Regions from separate parts of the Priestia sp. SB1 genome, predicted to be linked through region 3. Evidence: riboswitches for the same ligand, from Rfam matches in the RefSeq annotation. Region 3 holds a riboswitch; each other region holds the start of a gene.
What was found. Region 3 has a riboswitch for cyclic di-AMP ahead of kdpF (K(+)-transporting ATPase subunit F). Riboswitches for the same ligand answer to the same signal wherever they lie in the genome.
Positions count from the first base shown of each region.

Region 1: linked by a shared signal. The riboswitch ahead of WKH56_RS01160 (APC family permease) and the one ahead of kdpF (K(+)-transporting ATPase subunit F) in region 3 are both predicted to bind cyclic di-AMP.
Region 2: linked by a shared signal. The riboswitch ahead of WKH56_RS00885 (dicarboxylate/amino acid:cation symporter) and the one ahead of kdpF (K(+)-transporting ATPase subunit F) in region 3 are both predicted to bind cyclic di-AMP.

Region 1 covers NZ_JBBJSS010000001.1:221,019-225,449, forward strand. Annotated here, with positions in the region: gene WKH56_RS01160 (APC family permease) at 1-1,705, opposite strand, end outside; cyclic di-AMP (ydaO/yuaA leader) riboswitch at 1,868-2,009, opposite strand; gene WKH56_RS01165 (N-acetylmuramoyl-L-alanine amidase) at 2,201-3,253, opposite strand; gene WKH56_RS01170 (hypothetical protein) at 3,401-3,556, opposite strand; gene glnA (type I glutamate--ammonia ligase) at 4,172-4,431, opposite strand, start outside.
Region 2 covers NZ_JBBJSS010000001.1:164,163-168,593, reverse strand. Annotated here, with positions in the region: gene WKH56_RS00890 (NAD(P)/FAD-dependent oxidoreductase) at 1-1,301, shown strand, start outside; cyclic di-AMP (ydaO/yuaA leader) riboswitch at 1,908-2,062, shown strand; gene WKH56_RS00885 (dicarboxylate/amino acid:cation symporter) at 2,243-3,478, shown strand; gene WKH56_RS00880 (aspartate aminotransferase family protein) at 3,587-4,431, shown strand, end outside.
Region 3 covers NZ_JBBJSS010000005.1:540,153-544,583, reverse strand. Annotated here, with positions in the region: gene WKH56_RS21475 (ArsR/SmtB family transcription factor) at 1-49, shown strand, start outside; gene WKH56_RS21470 (CHY zinc finger protein) at 69-404, opposite strand; gene WKH56_RS21465 (undecaprenyldiphospho-muramoylpentapeptide beta-N-acetylglucosaminyltransferase) at 582-1,649, shown strand; cyclic di-AMP (ydaO/yuaA leader) riboswitch at 1,849-1,991, shown strand; gene WKH56_RS21460 (hypothetical protein) at 2,064-2,201, shown strand; cyclic di-AMP (ydaO/yuaA leader) riboswitch at 2,217-2,357, shown strand; gene kdpF (K(+)-transporting ATPase subunit F) at 2,649-2,735, shown strand; gene kdpA (potassium-transporting ATPase subunit KdpA) at 2,760-4,421, shown strand.

The sequences.
Region 1 (4,431 bases), on a different contig from region 3:
ACTGCGGAATAACAACCGTAATAGCCATATTATTTTCCCGGGCTTTTTCTTCAGCCATATCGATGAATCGAAACAGCGGACGCACAAGACTGCGGTATTGAGAGTGAAACGTAACAATACGAATATCAGGCTGCCACTTTTCCCACTTCTCTTCCATTCTCTTTTCACTTTCTCGGTCAAAAGCAACGTGCACCGCAATAACGGTATCACCAATCGTTCTTGCATAGTTCAATGAATTTTCCACTACCTTTGTCATTCCTGCTACAGGAACAATGACCACACTTCCTTCAAGCTTTCCAATCTTTTCTCCTTGCTTAATACGAAGCTGCTCTCCTACCGCTTCATAATGCGTATGAATGCGATGAAAAATATAAACGATAACCGGTAAGAAAACGAGCACGGACCATACTTGTGAAAACTTCGTTGTAAACAAAATGATTAGCACCGTTAAGGTAATGAGGGCACCAATTAAGTTAATGGTTAGCTTTCCTTGCCAGCCGGCCGGCTTTTCTCTAAGCCATTTGACAATCATGCCTGTTTGAGAAAGCGTAAATGGAATGAACACTCCAACTGCATAAAGAGGAATTAATTGTTCCGTCGCTCCTTTAAAAGCGACAAGTAAGACAATAGAAGCAATTCCAAGGGTCACAATTCCATTTGAATAGCCTAGTCGATCGCCGCGAATTTGAAACATTCTTGGCATGTATTTATCAGACGATAAGTTTACGGCAAGCAAAGGGAAAGCTGAAAAACCTGTATTCGCCGCTAGCACTAAAATCAGAGCTGTGGTGCCTTGAATAAAATAATAAAACCCATTTCGTCCAAATACACTCGATGCAATTTGTGATACAACCGTTTCATCTGCTTTTGGAGAAATGCCAAGCCAATAAGCTAAAAACGTGATGCCAGAAAATAAAACGGCTAAAATACCGCCCATCAGCATTAATGTATGAACAGCATTTTTTGCACCTGGATCTTTAAAGTTAGGCACTGCATTCGAAATAGCTTCTACACCAGTCAATGCCGAACAGCCTGATGAAAAAGCTTTTAATAATAAAAACAAACTAATACCTGGCACCACGGTACCGAGAGATGTATGAAGCTCAGGTGAAACTTGACCTGTCACTATTTTGAAGAAGCCCACCGCTATTAACAAAATAAGAGCAATCACAAATAAATAAACCGGATAAGCTAAGACAGAAGCGGATTCTGTTACACCTCGTAAATTTAAAACCGTAATAAAAATCACCAGCAAACACGCAATTACTACGTTATAGTGATGCAGCGTTGGAAAAGCCGAAGTTAAAGCATCGGTTCCTGCTGAAACACTCACGGCAACTGTTAAAATATAATCTACTAACAGTGATCCCCCAGCGATAAGTCCAGGATTTTCTCCTAAATTGGTTTTCGAAACAATATAAGCTCCTCCGCCTTGCGGATACGCATAAATAATTTGACGATATGAAAGAATTAAAGCCGTCAGCAGCACCAATACCCCAATCGCAATTGGAATCGAATACCAATAGGCAAGCACGCCCACTGTTGCAAGGACAATCAAAATCTGTTCTGTTCCATAAGCCACTGAAGATAAGGCATCTGATGATAAAATAGCCAGCGCTTTAAGCTTACTAAGCTTTTGATCGCCTAACTCTTTTGTTTTGAGCGGCTTTCCAATCAATAATCTCTTGAGAACTGAATAGTTCACGTAATTTCCCTCCGATGATTGCTTAGCTACTATTCACTGTTCGTTGCTAAGCTCCGTTACAAGTTCATGAATAAGTGATATTATCCCTAAAAAATACCTTTTTATGTTAAAAAAGCGCACAAAAAAAACACTAAGGGTTCTCAGCGTTTTTACACAGCTTAAACCTCCTCTCCAAAACGCTTATGGGGTTAGCTGTCGGATTCGGGCTATGAGAGTAGCCCTACCTTTTAAAAAAGGATTCACCCCAAGTGACAATGCACAAATTTGGGTCCCCCACTTCTGACGAATTAAGCGATAACAGGTCAATATAATTTTCGGTTAAAGAGTATGATCGATAACATGTTTCTTTCATAACTATCCTTTGTTCTTAGATAATATACTCCCGTACAAATGGTTTGTAAAGCATTATTTTACGTAAACGATAAAATAGTACTTAAGGCGCTTTTAAGGGGAAAACAAAAGGCCTTCTGCCTGCTTACAGAAGACCTGCTTTCTTTAACTTTTTGCTTTTAAAACGGCTGCTAGCTTGTTTTTCGTTTGAGGACCATAAATGCCATCTACATCATAAGGAAGATACACAAGCTGAAAACGTCTGACTGCATCTTTCGTTTGTACTCCATATATTCCGTCTACTGACCCTACTTTAAAATTAACCGCGTTTAATGCTCTTTGAAGCTGTTTCACTGCTTCTCCAGAATCGCCTTGTTTTAAAATTCCATTGGGAAGTGGATATTGTTCAGAAGGTGGAGTTGGTGACGGTGTTGGAGATGGGTTTGGTGAAGTTCCTGAAGGAATAACAATTGTTTTTCCAACCTTTAGGGTTAAAGGATCCGAAAGCCCTGTATTTGCTTCTTGAAGCTCCTGTACTGTTATGCCGTACTTCTGTGCAACACTGTACAGCGTATCTCCTTGCTTAATTGTATACGTTTTTTCACCTGGTTCAGAAGGTGATGGATTTGGTGTCGGTGTTGGAGATGGCGATGGATTTGGAACTGCACGACGAGGTAAATTTAAATATACGGCAATTCCTTTTGCATACGATTCACCCATGCTTTTTAAAAAAGCTTCATTTTGAAGAAGTGCTGCATCGGCGCTCCTATCAATAAAAGCTATTTCAGTTAATACTGCAGGCATATTTGTTAAGCGAAGCACCGCATAATTGGCCGATTTTCGTCCGCGATTCGGATGATTATACGACAGCAGCGTTGGCTGTACTTGCCCGTGCACAATCGATTGAAACGTTTTACTAGCATTGCTAGCGCTTCTATAAACATAATCTTCGTATCCTGTTCCTCCACCGGCATTTACGTGAATAGACATAAATGCATCTGCTCCCCACGAGTTAGCTTGAGAAGCTCGCTGAGATAACGATAAAAAAGTATCTGTGGTACGGGTGGTTTTAATCGTAAAGTCACTGTAAGTGCTATTTAAATAGCTTATTAAATATTGTTGAATTTTTAACACTAAGTTTTTTTCATACAGTCCGCTTGCTCCAACTGCTCCTGCATCTGCCCCACCATGTCCTGCATCAAGATAGATTTTTTTCATATTACTTGTCCCTCCTTATTGTTAACATATGCATGAGGGAAAAAAGTGCTACGTATACTAGCCTACTTAGTGAAAAATTACTAAAAAAGGAGATTGAGACATAACGAAATCACTTCAATCTAAAAACGAACAAATAGGATAAATGCGCTAGTATGGATGGCTTGTTACATCGCTGTTGAATTCCGTGCAAGGCTTCGCTTTCCGCGGGGGGGCTGGTGAGCCTCCTCGTCGCGTGCGCTCCTGCGGGGTCTCACCTATTCCGCTTTTCTCGCAGGTGTCCCTCCAATCAACTGCTAGAAGCAACTAAATAGATGAAATCTACGTTTACCCTACCAATAAAAAAATCCGCACAATTCATCGTGCGGTTCCCTCCCCCCTAACATACTTTTGGTCCAAATTCTATTCTGGTTGATTAAAGTATAGATCAGGAGGGTCTATTATTTATAACGTTAGGACCTATTTAAAAAGCAGAACGCCTACAACAATGAGAATAATCCAAATTGGAATGCTTATCAATATCCCTATCACTAAACCTTTAAAGAAATTTCCTTCTTTCATTTTTATTACATTCCTCTCCAACAGTATTTTCTAACGATACTATGATTGGCTGAAAACTCTCTGAAGTTATACTGAAATACAGTGCAGAGTGAACACATAAACAATCTCACTATCTGTTATACACTACTTTTACTTATAGATTCAATGAGACAAAAAGCTCATCCTTTTTGATTCATGTAAACAAATTCTTTCTTGTATGTAACAAAACAATAAAAAAGCTCCCTGTAAATTATACGACAGGCAGCTTTTTTATAAACAAGCTATATTATTCAATTTACGTATGCAGAATGTTATTTATTCATTGTGAAAAACAAAAAAAGTCGGAGAGAACGTACAAACGATCTCTCCGACTTTTAAAAATTAATATTGGCTCATGTATTGGTCACGTTCCCAAGGATGAACTTGTGTACGGAACATATCCCACTCGATTTCTTTCGCTTCAACGAAGTGCTCTGCTAAGTGTTCACCTAATGCAGAAACCATCACTTCGTTTGATTGGAAGCTATCTAAAGCTTGAGCTAATGTTGCAGGTAAATCTACGATACCTTCTTCAACACGCTCTTCTTTTGTCATTACATAGATATTACGATCAATAGGTTTTGGAGCTTCAAGATTGTTCT
Region 2 (4,431 bases), on a different contig from region 3:
CGCCTGCAGTTGGCAGAAAAGAGTTTGCTGGCTGTTTGCCTGCTTGTTCTATCACAAATGGTTTCGGTGGAGCCGGCGCATATTCAGATGGGAAGTTTAATATCACCAGTGAATTTGGAGGCTGGATGACGGATTATCTGTCTGAATCACAGGTGGTAGATTTAATTAAATACGTGGATGAAATTAATTTAAAACACGGAGCAACCGATACGATTACGGATCCGTTAACTGATAAAGTTCGTGAAATTGAAAAACGCGGATACGCAGCAGGATTAAAGTTATTGCGTGCCCAAGTGCGTCATTTAGGAACAGAGCAAAATTTAGAAATTTTAAAAAGCATTTATGAATACTTAAAAGAAAAAATTGATATGCAGTATAAAACGGAAGTAGCCGATTTAATAACAGAAAAAGAAGATGGTCAGCATATCGTGCGCGGTATTGAATTGAAGAATGGTGACAGAATTACGGCTGATAAAGTCGTGGTTTCACCAGGTCGAGACGGCTCGAAGTGGATGAGCGACTTACTAAAAAAACGCCGTTTAAAAATGATTAACAATCAAGTAGACATCGGTGTTCGAGTAGAAACATCTAACGTTGTTATGGAAGAAATCAACAAGCACTTGTACGAAGGGAAATTTATTTACAATACGTCTGTAGGTACAAGAGTCAGAACGTTCTGCAGCAATCCTTCAGGGCATGTGGTAGTAGAGAATCATTCAGGGATTATGTTAGCAAATGGACACGCATACAAAGATCCGAAGCTTGGAAGTCAAAATACGAACTTTGCGCTGCTTGTTTCTCATAAATTTTCGGATCCATTTGATCAGCCGAACGAATATGCGCACGAAGTATCAAGATTAGCTAATATGCTGTCAAACGGAGGCTTAGTTGTTCAAAAGTATGGAGATATTTTAAAGGGGCGCCGTTCAACAGCGAATCGAATTAAAGAAGGCTTTTTAGAACCAACGTTAAAAGAAGCTGTCCCTGGTGATTTGGGTTTAGTGCTTCCATACAATACAATGAAAAGCTTAATTGAAATGACAGAAGCACTGGATCATGTAACGCCTGGGTTAGCATCTGAACATACGCTGTTTTACGGTGTGGAAGCGAAATTTTACTCCGCCCGTCCGAAGTTAAACGATAAGTTTGAAACTGAAATTTCCGGTTTATACGTGGGAGGAGACGGAGCTGGTATTACGCGAGGACTCGCGCAGGCAAGTGCGTGTGGTGTGTGGGTAGCTCGTGACATTGTTGGAAAATTAAAGAATCGTAAAGCAAGTTCTGAACCTGTTACTGTATAAAAAAAGAGGCCGTCACGGCCTCTTTTTTTTATGGGTTAAATCAACGAGAGGGAATAAGTAAAAAGTAAAGAACTTGCACCGCTCCAACTCCGATAGTTTTATATGATAATTACCCGCTCCTTTTTTAAAAGATAGTAGGAAATCTATACTTCTATCTTGAGCAGAATTAAGTAGAATAAGGGGAATTGATAATGTCGATTTCTTCGCATCAATAAAGTCAGTGAAATTTTAGGGAGTGTATATCAAGCAGTACAAGGATAAAATCAACAGTTGGAAAGAGTTTTTTTTTTTTGGATAAGTAAAATATTTATGGAAGCAGTAAAGTACATGGATATTAGAATAATTATACATATTTATGAATGATATTAACGAGAATAAAGTTCACTTTATAAACTATTTTTTGAATTAATTTTTTATTCATTAGATTGTAAGTCTTGTTAAATAGGTGTTTTTGGTTTATTGAAATATGATGTAAATATTTTAAAATATAACAATTCTCAACTTTTTACGATAAAATCATGCATTATTTTTGAATAAAAACTTGACAGAAACATATAAAATGAATTTTAATTAAAGTAACAATTATTATCATGCAAAAATATTAAAGAAAATTATTTGCTTAATCTCTTTTGCTTTATAAGAGAACGGAGGACCCATATTTGTGCGTAATGTACTTGGGGTGAATCTTGAATGAATCAAGTAGGGTAACTCACATACCTGAATCCGACAGCTAACTCCGTAAGCATTCAGTGAGGGAATAACAGGTCTATGAAACCATGATATTCTCATGGTTTTTTGTATAGCTAAAAATATTCCTAAACTATTAATCTGAAAATTTTTAATATATTGTATATTTTGAGTGTTATCGCCCTCAATGCATGGTAAAATAAGTATGGTAGTTAGAATCATTCTAATATAATTTATTTACGGGAGGTAAATCGATGAAGCTATCGACAAAGATTATTATCGCGCTAATTGCTGGCGCTATTGTAGGAGTGTTAATCAATGCTTTTGCTCCAAGTGCTTTTGCTCCGCTGGACAAGTACTTGTTTACACCGCTTGGCCAAATTTTCTTAAGCTTAATTAAAATGCTTGTTGTACCAATTGTGTTTTTCTCTATCACGTTAGGTGTAGCAGGTTTAGGAGATCCTAAAAAATTAGGAAGAATCGGGGCAAAAACAGTTTCCTACTTCCTAGTGACAACAACCGTTGCAATTATTATCGGTTTAATTTTAGCGTATGCAATTAAACCGGGTACATTTGGATCTTTTGATACACAAAACGCTTCTTTTGAAGCTGAAAAAGCACCACCTGTTGGAGAGACATTCTTAAATATGATTCCAGTCAATCCAATTCAAGCGATGGCTGAAGGGAATATGCTTCAACTTATCGTTTTCTCTATCTTTATCGGTTTTGGTATCACGATGCTTGGAAGTAAAACAAAAGGACTTTACAATTTACTTGAGCAAGGAAATGAATTGATGATGTACCTTGTGAATCTAGTGATGAAGTTTGCTCCGTACGGAACATTTGGGCTTCTTGCAACCGCGGTTGGAAGTCAAGGCTGGCAGGCAATTAAAGCGATGGGGCTATACATGATTGTAGTCGTGCTCGCGCTGTTCATCCATTCAATCGTAACATATGGGGGATCAGTCGCTCTTATGGCCAGACGTAACCCTATTGAATTTTTTAAGGGGTTTGCTCCTGCGATGACAGTTGGATTCAGTACATCAAGCAGTAATGCAACGCTTCCGATTTCAATGAATGTGGCGCAAAAAAATCTTCGTGTCCCCGAGTCTATCAGCAGTTTTGTTCAGCCATTAGGTGCAACTATTAACATGGATGGAACGGCAATTATGCAAGGTGTAGCGACTATTTTTATTGCGCAAGTATACGGGGTTGATCTGTCGTTGGGCGCTCTTGTGACGGTTGTGTTGACAGCGGTGCTTGCTAGTATTGGTACAGCAGGCGTGCCGGGAGTTGGTCTTATTATGCTAGCGATGGTACTGAGTTCGGTTGGCCTGCCTGTAGCAGGTATCGGATTAATTATCGGAATTGATCGCTTGCTTGATATGCTTCGTACGTCTGTAAATATTACAGGAGACGCTGCGTGTGCCGTTATTGTGGCTGAGTCAGAAGCAAAGCGTATCGATAAATCTGTAACGCAATCAGCTTAATATGTGTAAAAGCTCTAGCTATATGCTAGGGCTTTTTTTATTGGCAAGAAACTCTTCTTTTCAGCATACAGTTTAATAAGAGTGTGTGTTTGAAAGGAGAGTGCGGAAATGAATAAAACCCATGTGATAAAGCCGCTGCTCGACGACGACTACCCAGTTATTTCATATGGAAAAGGAATTTATTTGTACGACCAAGATGGAAAAAAGTACATAGATGCTTCGTCAGGGGCAGTTACAGCAAGTATCGGACACGGCGTAAAAGAAATTATTGATGCGATGACGGATCAGGCACAGAAAGTTGCGTTTGTATATCGGTCGCAGTTTACAAGCGATCCGACGGAAGCCTTAGCTAAGAAACTATGTGAATTAAGCAGCAATCATTTCCAGTGGAGCTTTTTTGTTAACAGCGGGACAGAAGCGACTGAAACGGCTATGAAAACAGCCATTCAGCATTTTCAAGAGCAAGGAAAGCCAACCAAAACAAAGGTTTTGTCACGCTGGATGAGCTATCACGGTATTACAATAGGAGCGCTGTCTATGTCAGGGCACGTTGGAAGACGAAAACGTTTCTCGTCTTTGCTTGAAGATTATCCTTCGGTTTCACCTCCTTATTGCTATCGATGTCCGTTTCATCAAACCTATCCATCCTGTAATCTTGCTTGTGCACACGAATTGGAAACAGTTATCAAACGAACCGGCCCTGAACATATTGCTGCTTTTATTACAGAGCCCATTGTAGGAGCTGCCGGAGCAGCTCTCACACCTCCACCCGGTTATTATGAAGTGATAAGAGAAATTTGTGATAAATATGATGTGTTATGGATAGCCGATGAAGTCATGACTGGAGTTGGGCGTACAGGCGTGATGTTTGCATATGAGCACTGGGGAGCTAAACCAGACATCATGACGCTTGGAAAAGGAGTGGGAGCAGGATATACACCGATAGCCGTTAC
Region 3 (4,431 bases):
CCCAGGTCTGCTTCCTTCCATTATAAATATAGATGAGCAATTATTTTAAAAGCTGAACGATGTTTTGTTCAGCTTTTTTGTTCAAAATAAATGTGTCCATGCAGGCTGCATCCAGGATTAAAAGAAGAACGACAGTGAGGGCAAGTCGAGTTACAGGTTAAGTATTCATTAATTGAGAGCTCATGTTTACATACTCCGCAAAGAATAGCTTTTTCATTAAACATAAATGTTGGCCATCTTTTAATGTCGTGATCCGCATGTGCGTTATGACATTGATAGCATGGATAATATGTATGACAGCAATAAAATTTTATTGCAATAATATCTTTATCCGTATGATAGTGCGTACAGCGCGTTTCGGAATCCACTGTGTCACCTTTTACTGCAGGTACAGATTTGTTCATTATCATCACTCCTTATGAAAAGTATAGCATGCTTTTATACGCCTTATCATACATATGTAAAAAGAAAAATGCTATAATAAAACCATCGTTTTACATGTCAGATTGCATGCTAAAAAGATCAGATAAAAATTGATGTCAAAACAGATCGATTAAGTGAAGTAAAGAGAGGAAGAAAAAATGAGTAAGCAAGTTATCGTTTTTACCGGAGGCGGAACAGCTGGACACGTAACACCAAACATTGCCATCATGAAAGAATTAGACAGTGAAAAATGGGATATCCATTATGTCGGTTCTCACAATGGTATTGAGAAAGAATTAATTACAAAATTAAACGTTCCATATCATGCGATTTCAAGCGGGAAGCTGCGTCGATACGTAGATATGGAAAATGTAAAAGATGTATTTCGAGTAGCAAAAGGGGTTGGCGATGCACGTCGCGTGCTGAAAAAGTTAAAGCCTTCTCTTGTTTTTTCAAAAGGCGGTTTCGTCACAGTTCCTGTGGTAATGGCTGCTAAATCTTTAAACATTCCCGTGTTCATTCATGAAAGTGATTTAACACCGGGACTGGCAAATAAAATTGCGCAGAAATTTGCCACTAAAATTTTCACTTCTTTTGATGAAGCCGCAAACTACTTTCCAAAAGAAAAAGTGCAGGTTGTTGGTTCACCTATTCGAAAAGAGCTATTTAGCGGAAGCGCAGCGAACGGGGAAAGCTGGCTACGCTTTTATGATAAGCGCCCCATTTTAACGATTATGGGCGGAAGTTTAGGAGCACGCCGTATTAATGAAATCGTTCGAGAGTCTTTGCCTGAACTGCAAAAGAAATTCCAAATTGTACACCTTTGCGGAAAAGGCAATATTGATACAAGCCTTGAAAAAGAGTCGGGATACCGTCAGTTAGAATACGTAAACGAACAGCTTCCTGATGTTCTAGCGGCAACTGATTATGTGATTACACGCGGCGGATCCAATGCCATTTTTGAGTTTTTAGCTCTTCATAAACCGATGATGATTATTCCTTTATCAAAAGCACAGAGTCGCGGAGATCAAATTTTAAATGCACAATCCTTTAAGAAAAAAGGCTACTGTATGGTTGTAGAAGAAGAGCAGTTAACAAAAGAACTGTTTTTGCGTGAAGTAAATGAGCTTCAGCAGCAGGCAAGTACGATGAAGCGTACAATGCGTGAAGCAACAAAAACGGATGCCATTTCAATTCTTGTAAATGAAATTGAGAAAATGAGCTAAAAAAGAGGCTGAAACAGACGTATGTTAGCCAAAGTGAAAAACGAACCATTGATCAAGGTATTTGATTAGTGGTTCGTTTTTTTTGAATCTATTATTTTAAAATAATGAATAAACATAGAAAAATAAAGCTTTTAAAATTTCAAAAAATGTTGTTGACAGTAAATTTTAACAGGAGTAAGATTACTCTCATGAAACGTTCCACTGTGAAACGCTGAGTCTTTTCTGAAAGAGAAGGAAAGAGCGGAGGACCCAATTATCAGGGGTGAATCTCTTAATTGAGTAGGGTTACTTTCTTGACCCGAACCCGTCAGCTAACTTCGTAAGCGTTAAGAGAGAGGATGGTGTAATCGTGGTCGTTTTCTATAACAGCGGATAGTACGCTCCTTTCAAAATATAGGTGAAAGGAGCGTCAGGATGCATTTATCTAAGCAAATGATTCAAATGATTGAATATCGGGCCATGTGCGATCAGCAATCTTTTGATCTAGCAAACCGCTATTTGTCTACGTTAGTTAATCAAAGTTTTAAACGCAGCAGTAAAAACTATTATTAAGTCTAAAAATTAAATAACAAAGATACGCTTAATCAATTATGAGCGGGGGACCCAATATTTTGTACGTATGTACTAGGGGTGAATCTCTTAACTGAGTAGGGTTACTTCCATAACCCGAATCCGACAGCTAACTCCGTAAGCGTTTTGGGAGTAAAAAATTCGTGTCAATTACGGCTTATTTGTCGTGCATTAAACCGCGGAAGAGAACTCTCTTCTGCGGTTTTTTAGTGGAAAAAAATAGCATCACGTCTCGCCTTTAGCTTTCTTGGACGTGATGGTTTATGTAAAGCAATAGTTACTAAGCTTAGAAGCTATCATTTTTGTTAGGAAAAAGTCAGGAGGGAGCAACGTGGATATAATCATGCTTGGAACACTTGCCATATTAACAGCTGCTATGTACGGAATTATTTGCTGGTCGTCTCATGTAGTAGACGAAAGAGAGGAGAAGTGAACGTGTCGTTCATTTTGTTAGGTATTTCAGTTCTCGTTTTAATTTATTTAGTATATGTACTGTTAAATCCAGAACAATTTTAATAAGCGGAGGAATAAAACGTGGGGATTTTTCTACTATCAGTTGCGCTGCTGCTTGTTTTTGTAGCGCTTATTGCAAAGCCCGTAGGTATTTATATAGCGAATGTGTTTTCAAACGATAAAAACACTAGCTTGGTAGGAAAGATAGAAACAGTTATGTTTAAAGCAGCAGGAATTAAAGGGCATAATCAGACGTGGAAGCAATATGCATTGGCTCTTGTGTTAACAAATACGTTTATGATTTTTGTAGTGTATCTTATCTTCCGGTTTCAAGAGGTACTGCCGCTTAACCCAAGCCACATTAAAGGAATGGATCCGGCTCTTGCTTTTAACACGGCCATTAGTTTTATGACAAATACGAACTTGCAGCACTACAGCGGTGAATCCGGTTTGTCCTATTTCTCGCAAATGGCAGCCGTTGTATTTATGATGTTTGCTGCACCAGCAACGGCACTTGCAGTAGCAATCGCTTTTATTCGCGGGCTAGCAGGGAAGGAAATGGGAAACTTTTTTGTTGACTTTGTAAAGTCAATTACGCGTATTTTACTTCCTATCGCTTTTATAACAGGCATTTTATTTGCGTTTTTAGGTGTCCCTCAAACGTTAAGCGGGACTGTGACTGCCCATACATTAGAAGGAGCAACGCAGCAAATAGCAAGGGGACCAGTTGCTTCTTTTCTTTCAATCAAAGAGCTAGGCAACAACGGAGGGGGATTTTTTGGTGTCAATTCAGCTCATCCATTTGAAAATCCTAATGCGTGGAGCAATGTATTACAAATCGTCCTTATGCTGTTATTGCCAACAGCCCTTCCTTTTACGTACGGAAAAATGATTGGACAGCGTAAACAAGGCCGCATCTTGTTTGTAGCGATGAGTATGCTGTTTATCGTTATTTTAAGCACAGCGTTTGTAACAGAGTGGGGAGGCAATCCAAGACTTGGTGCTTTTCATCTAAATGAAGCGAGCGGTTATATGGAAGGGAAAGAAGTCCGTTTTGGTGTCGGCATGTCGACGCTTTACGCCATCGTGACGACAGCAAGTGAAACAGGTGCAGTCAACACCATGCACGATACCCTGACGCCTCTTACCGGGTTATTAACGCTTGGAAATATGCTGTTAAATACCGTATTTGGCGGTGTCGGAGCAGGATTTATGAATGTTATGATGTACGTCATCATTGCCGTATTTTTATCAGGTTTAATGGTTGGAAGAACACCAGAATACGTAGGTAAAAAAATTGAAGGAAAAGAAATGAAACTCATTGCCGTGACGCTTATTCTGCAGCCGCTGCTAATTTTAGGAGGAACAGCCGTAGCACTTACCACTCATTTAGGAATGGAAGGTATATCAAACCCTGGCTTTCACGGGTTAAGTCAGGCACTGTACGAATTTACGTCGTCAGCAGCAAACAATGGGTCCGGTTTTGAAGGACTCGGTGACGCAACGCCGTTTTGGAACATTTCTACGGGAATTGTTATGTATATTGGACGCTACTTCGGACTAATTACAATGCTGGCGGTATCGAGCTCACTAGCATCTAAGCAGCTTGTTCCCGAAACACCTGGAACATTTAAAACGGATACGTCTTTATTTAGCGGCATTTTAATTGGAACTACCGTTATTGTAGGAGCACTTACGTTTTTCCCAGTGCTTGTGCTTGGGCCGGTTGCTGAGTATTTAACACTGTAATCAAGAAAGC